DNA from 3 places in the Cupriavidus sp. 05L411 genome. Region 3 is predicted to be linked to each of the others. Evidence: predicted binding sites of a transcription regulator. Region 3 holds the regulator's gene; each other region holds the start of a gene.
What was found. The regulator HrcA, encoded in region 3, represses chaperone genes, less so after heat shock. The targets are predictions, from matches to a motif close to TTAGCACTCNNNNNNNNNGAGTGCTAA.

Region 1 (2,270 bases), on a different contig from region 3:
GCCCCGATCGCCACGCAGATCGACGCCATCCGCGACTGCCTGCAGCAAGGCACGCGCGTGGCTTGGGCCAGCCCGGTCTGAGCATGGCGCCTGGCAGGCGCCCTTAGCGCTTGCGCTGTGGAAGCGGAATGCGATCGTTCTCGCCCGGCACGCGCGGGAACTGGTCATCTTCCCAGCGCTGGGAGGCTGCTTCGATCGCTTCCTTGGTGCTGGCAACGAAATTCCAGAAAATAAAACGATGGCCATCGGTCGGGTCGCCGCCGAGCAGCATCACGCGCGACGCCACCTGCGCCGTCAACGTCACCGGCTGGCCCGGCACCAGCACCGCCAGGTGCCGCTCGGGCAACACTTCGCCGTCCAGGGCGATGGTGCCGTCCACCGGGTAGATGCCGCGCTCGGCGTGCTCCGCCGGAATCTCCAGGCTGGCGCCCGCCTCGAGCTCAATGGCCACGTAGAGCGTGCGGCTGAACACCTTCACCGGCGCCTCGGCGCCAAACGCATCGCCCGCAATCACCGTCATGCGTACGCCAGGGCGCTCCAGCTTGGGCAGCGTCGCGGCCGGATGGTGATGAAAGGACGGCTCGACGTTCTCGTGCTCCTTGGGCAGCGCCACCCAGGTCTGGATGCCGTGCAGGCGCGGCCCGGCATCGCGGGCGGACTGGGGCGAGCGCTCCGAGTGCGCGATGCCTTTGCCAGCCGTCATCCAGTTCACGTCGCCCGGCCTGATGACCTGTTTGCTGCCCAGGCTGTCGTGGTGGAGGATCTCGCCCTCGAACAGGTAGGTGACCGTGGCCAGGCCGATATGGGGATGCGGGCRCACATCGGCGCCTTCCCCTGGCGGCATGGCCACCGGGCCCATGTGGTCGAAGAAGATGAATGGGCCGACAGTCTGGGTTGCCGCAGCGGGCAGCAGACGGCTCACGGCAAAGTCGCCGAGGTCACGGGTGTGCGGCTTTAACAAGTGCTCGATGGCAGACATGATGGTCCCCGGTTTGGTCGATGCTGGCGCTCAGCATCACTGAGACAAATGAAAAGAGTGTAGCTGCTAGCGAAACACAGCATCTCAACTGGCGACAGAACCGGCAGGGGCATCAGCCCTCTAATCATTGCCGGATCGTTCGCGTACCCGCGTGAGATAGTGGCCTCGTCACATCCTGCAAGATGCCGGACTAAAATACTATGTAGAATAACCATTCGATTACCAGGAACTATCAACCCTATTGACACTCCAACTTAGCAGTCCCCCGGCTTGAGTGCTAATATGTGTTGCAATGCAGTGCGAGACCCTGAAAAGGGCCGCACACGCGGGCAACCCACCCGCCGGATGCGAAAGGAGCCATCGAGTGAACGCAGTCCTATCTGCTGACCAAACCCAAATGACCAACCGTCTGCCTGCGGTGCCACAGGGCGCCGGGACGTTTGCGCTGACCTTTCCCGGAACGCTGGGAAATATCGACAGCTATATCCAGGCTGTCCACCGTATTCCCCTGCTTACCCCCGAGGAAGAGCAGCGGCTCGCGCGCGAGTTGCGCGAGCACGATTCCGTCGATGCGGCGCGCCGCATGGTGCTGTCGCACCTGCGCCTGGTGGTGTCCATCGCCCGCCAGTACCTCGGCTATGGCCTGCCCCACGCAGACCTGATTCAGGAAGGCAATATCGGCCTGATGAAGGCCGTGAAGCGCTTCGACCCGGATCAGGGTGTGCGGCTGGTGTCGTATGYGATGCACTGGATCAAGGCCGAGATCCACGAATACGTGCTGAAGAACTGGCGCATGGTCAAGGTGGCTACCACCAAGGCTCAGCGCAAGCTGTTCTTCAACCTGCGCAGCCACAAGCAGGGTGCCCATACCTTCACGCCGGAACAAATCGACGCGGTTGCGCGCGAGCTGAACGTCAAGCCGGAAGAAGTGATGGAGATGGAAACCCGCCTGTCGGGCGGCGACCTGGCGCTCGAAGGGCAGATCGACGATGGCGAAGAGGACTTCGCGCCCATCGCCTACCTGGCCGACAACCACAACGAGCCCACCCGCGTGATCGAGGCGCAGCGCCACGACCGCCTGCAGGTGCAAGGCCTGGAAGAAGCGCTGTCCAAGCTCGACGACCGTAGCCGCCGCATCATCGAGGCGCGCTGGCTGCAGGTCAACGACGACGGCTCGGGCGGCTCCACGCTGCACGAACTGGCTGACGAGTTCGGCGTCTCCGCCGAACGCATCCGCCAGATCGAAACCGCGGCGATGAAGAAGATGAAGGGTGCGCTGCAGGCCTTTGCC
Region 2 (2,270 bases), on a different contig from region 3:
TGTTGTTCACCACCAGGGTCGCCAGGGCTTCGCCTTCGACGTCTTCAGCGATGATCAGCAGCGGGCGGCCCGACTTTGCCACTTGTTCCAGCACCGGCAGCAGGTCACGGATGTTCGAGATCTTCTTGTCGAACAGCAGGACGAACGGGTTGTCGAGGGCGACAACTTGCTTTTCCGGGTTGTTGATGAAGTACGGCGACAGGTAGCCGCGGTCGAACTGCATGCCTTCCACGACTTCCAGCTCGTCGGCCAGCGACTTGCCGTCTTCCACGGTGATCACGCCTTCCTTGCCGACCTTGTCCATCGCTTCAGCGATCAGCTTGCCGATCACTTCGTCGCTGTTGGCCGAGATCGAGCCAACTTGCGCGATTTCCTTGCTGGTGGTGGTGGTCTTGGTCAGCTTCTTCAGCTCTTCGACCGCGTTCACCACAGCCTTGTCGATGCCGCGCTTCAGGTCCATCGGGTTCATGCCGGCGGCAACGTACTTCATGCCTTCGCGCACGATCGACTGGGCCAGCACGGTTGCGGTGGTGGTACCGTCACCGGCGTTGTCGCTGGTCTTGGAAGCCACTTCCTTGACCATTTGCGCGCCCATGTTCTGCAGCTTGTCCTTCAGCTCGATTTCCTTGGCCACGGACACACCGTCCTTGGTCACGGTCGGGCCGCCGAAGCTGCGCTCCAGCACCACGTTACGACCCTTCGGGCCCAGGGTAACCTTGACTGCGTTGGCGAGAATGTTCACGCCTTCGACCATCTTGGCACGGGCGGCGTCGCCGAATACTACGTCTTTAGCTGCCATGTTCTGAATCTCCTAAATCTGTACGAATGGGGTGCGTGGATTACTTGTTCACCACAGCCATGATGTCTTCTTCGCGCATGACCAGCAGTTCCTGGCCATCCACCTTCACGGCCTGGCCGGCATACTTGCCGAACAGCACGCGGTCACCCACCTTGACGTCGAGGACGATCGAAGCGCCCTTGTCGTCCTTCTTGCCGGGGCCCACGGCGAGCACTTCACCTTGATCAGGCTTTTCGGCAGCGTTGTCGGGAATCACGATGCCGGAAGCGGTCTTGGTTTCATTGTCCAGACGCTTCACGATCACGCGGTCGTGCAAAGGACGCAGATTCATACGGACTCCTTGGTACAAAAAGTGATTTAAGGTTCACAAAAATGACCGCCAGCACTGACGGCCAGCAGAATTAGTACGCTGGGAGAGGTCTGTTAGCACTCATGCCCAACGAGTGCTAATTATAGGGACGGGGGGTAGCGTTTTCAAGTCAACGACTTGATACGTGTTTACCCTGGAATTGTGAAAATCGTTATGGGGCCTGGCCGCGCGGCGAGATCTTTATTCGCGTCCCAATGGAATTCAGACAGATTTCGCCGAAATAAAAGTTACCCATGGATCACCAACTCAGTGTCTCGGGGGCGGATCATCACATGCCACCCGTGGTGTTGCCTGCGGCACTTTCGCCTGCCGTGCGACCCTCAACGTCACCCACATCCACGCCGGTGTGACAAGAAGCCAGCCCATTCAAAACTGCATGGCAAGAGTACAGAAGCGTTGATTTACGAACGTGCCTGCCTGGCCAAGAATGGTCACACCAACCCTTCGCCAACCCATCCGGAGCGCATCATGTCCCACCCCACCATGCTGGCCCTCATCGTCGAATCCGCGGGCGCGCCGTTCACGGCCATCCAGCTTCCCAGGCCAGTGCCCGGCCCCGGCCAGGTACTGGTGCGCATTCTGGCCAGCGGCGTCAACCCGCTCGACACCAAGATCCGCGCCGGCCAGGCGGGGCACGCCCGCCACCCCTTGCCCGCCGTGCTGGGGCTGGACCTGGCCGGCGTGGTCGAAGCCGTGGGCGCGGGCGTGACGGCCTTCGCGCCAGGCGACGAGGTCTATGGCATGACCGGTGGCGTGGGCGGCCTGCAAGGATCGCTAGCGCAGTACGCGGCAGTCGATGCCGACCTGCTCGCGCGCAAGCCCGCCACGCTGTCGATGCGCGAAGCCGCCGCGTTGCCGCTGGTGTTCATCACCGCGTGGGAAGGCCTGGTCGACCGCGCGCGCGTGCAGCCTGGCCAGAAGGTGCTGGTGCATGGCGGCGCCGGCGGCGTGGGGCATATCGCGGTGCAGATCGCCCGCGCGCTCGGGGCGCAGGTGTATGCCACGGGCTCAGCCGCGCAGAAAGCGATCATCGAGGGCTATGGCGCCACCGCGATCGACCATGCCGCGACATCAGTCGCGCAGTATGTCGACCAATACACC
Region 3 (2,270 bases):
ATGCGCCTCCCGCAGCCAGATCGACTCATACTTCATCGCCGAGGCGCGCGAGCGCAGCGGCACGATGATGCCGTACAGCAGCGGCAGCCACGCCGCGCGTGGGATCTCCACGACGCGCGGGTCGGACAGGAACTGCTTGAGGTAGCTGCCGACCGCCTTCGGCGTTGGCGCATCCGGCGTGCCAAGGTTGATCAGCAGGATGGCCGTGCGCGGCGCCTGGCCATGCTGGTAGGCCGGTTCAGGGGTGAACGTCATGTAATTTCCGGTGTGGCGGGGCGGCGCGGGCACAGGGCGCGCGGCCGCCAGGTCTCGCCGAGCTTACAGGATGAGGGGAACAGGCAGTTTGTGAGACCGGGCCGGGCCAACACTAGTTCTGGCTGAGCGCGCTGGACAACAAGCGCGCGGTGATGTCAACGATCGGGATCACCCGCTCGTAGGCCATGCGGGTCGGCCCGATCACCCCGAGCGTGCCGACGATCTGGCCGTCGACTTCGTAGGGCGCGGTAATGACCGCCATGTCTTCGAGCGGCACCAGCTTGCTCTCGCCGCCGATGAAGATCTGCACGCCCTGGGCGTGGCTGGAGACATCGAGCAGCTTGAGCAGGCCGGTCTTGTGCTCGAACACGTCGAACAGGCGGCGCAGCTTTTCCATGCTGGAGGACAGGTCTTCCACCTCCAGCAGCTTGCGCTCGCCCGAGATGAAGACGTGGTCGTCCTCCCCCTCGGCCATGGCATTGCTGCCCGCCTCCACCGCGGCCTGCATCAGTTGCGACATATCCATGCGCAGCGCCTGCAGCTCGCCGCGCAGGTGGTCGCGCACATTGTCGAAGCTCATGCCGGCAAAGTGCGAGTTGATGAAATTGGCGGCTTCGACCAGTTGCGACGGGGAATACGGCAGCTCGGTCTGGATGATGCGGTTCTGCACGTCGCCCTCGGGGGTGACGATGATCAGCAGGATGCGCTTGTCCGAAAGCCGCATGAACTCGACCTGCCGGAACGCCTGGGCGCGCCTGGGGGTCATCACCACGCCGGCGAACTGCGACAGGTTGGACAAGGTGTGCGCCGCCGACGTGATCATCCGCTGCGGCCCGAGCTGCTGGCCGTGCAGCTGGCCCCGGATCTTGCCGGTCAGCTCGGCCAGGTTGAGCGCGCCATCCAGCGGCTGGGCGGTCAGCATGGTGTCCACGAACAGCCGGTAGCCGCGCGGCGTGGGGATACGCCCGGCCGAGGTATGCGGGCTGGCAATGAACCCCATTTCCTCCAGGTCGGACATCACATTGCGGATGGTGGCCGGAGACAGGTCGAGCCCCGAGTACTTCGACAAGGTCCGTGAGCCCACGGGCTGCCCCTCGGCGATGTAGCGCTCGATGAGGGTTTTGAGAAGCGTTTTCGCACGTTCATCCATGATGCTCCTGATTTTACGCAAGTTTTCACCATTCGGGCGGCTCATCGGCGATCCGGCCCGGCGCCGAGCGCCCTCCTGCTGACAATGGTCACGGCGGTATGGTCTAATCCCGGCATGTCTTCGCTCCCCAAGCCCGGCGCCGCGCGCGCCCCATTTCGCACCGTCGCCCTGATCGGCAGGTACGCCACAGCCGGCATCGAGGGCCCGCTGGAAGAGCTGGCCGCCTGTATCCTCAGGAACGGCCAGGATGTGGTGTTCGAGCGAGACACGGCCCTGGCCACCGGGCTGACCGACTATCCGGCGCTGGCGCCCGACGAGATCGGCAAGCATGCCGATGTGGCGGTGGTGCTCGGCGGCGACGGCACCCTGCTGGGCCTGGCGCGCCAGCTGGCAGGCTACCCGGTGCCGCTGATCGGCGTGAACCACGGGCGCCTTGGCTTCATGACCGACATCCCGTTGCAGGACGTGCATTCGGTGCTGCCCGACATGCTGGCGGGCCGCTACGAGTCCGAGACCCGCATGCTGCTGGAGTCCCAGGTGGTGCGCGACGATGGCGTGATCTTCTCCGCGCTGGCCTTCAACGACGTCGTGGTCAACCGTTCCGGCATTTCAGGCATGGTCGAACTGGCGGTGTCGGTGGACGGCCACTTCATGTACAACCAGCGCTCCGATGGCCTGATCGTCTCCACGCCGACCGGCTCGACCGCCTATGCGCTGTCGGCGGGCGGCCCGATCCTGCACCCGACATTGTCGGGCCTGGTGCTGGTGCCAATTGCCCCGCATGCGCTGTCCAACCGCCCGATCGTGCTGCCGCACGACGCCGAAGTGTCGATCGAGGTCGCCACGGCGCGTGACGCCAGCGTGA

Region 1: a site for HrcA is predicted at 1,234-1,260, ahead of rpoH (RNA polymerase sigma factor RpoH). Genes of this name have one in related genera too.
Region 2: a site for HrcA is predicted at 1,223-1,249, ahead of groES (co-chaperone GroES). Genes of this name have one in related genera too.

The regions. Positions count from the first base shown of each region.
Region 1 is NZ_JBFTOQ010000003.1:263,311-265,580, reverse strand. It holds gene ybiB (DNA-binding protein YbiB) at 1-81, shown strand, start outside; gene AC1DQR_RS05200 (pirin family protein) at 104-979, opposite strand; gene rpoH (RNA polymerase sigma factor RpoH) at 1,377-2,270, shown strand, end outside.
Region 2 is NZ_JBFTOQ010000042.1:10,928-13,197, reverse strand. It holds gene groL (chaperonin GroEL) at 1-799, opposite strand, end outside; gene groES (co-chaperone GroES) at 840-1,130, opposite strand; gene AC1DQR_RS32165 (zinc-dependent alcohol dehydrogenase family protein) at 1,638-2,270, shown strand, end outside.
Region 3 is NZ_JBFTOQ010000007.1:160,096-162,365, reverse strand. It holds gene hemH (ferrochelatase) at 1-255, opposite strand, end outside; gene hrcA (heat-inducible transcriptional repressor HrcA) at 368-1,405, opposite strand; gene AC1DQR_RS10410 (NAD kinase) at 1,520-2,270, shown strand, end outside.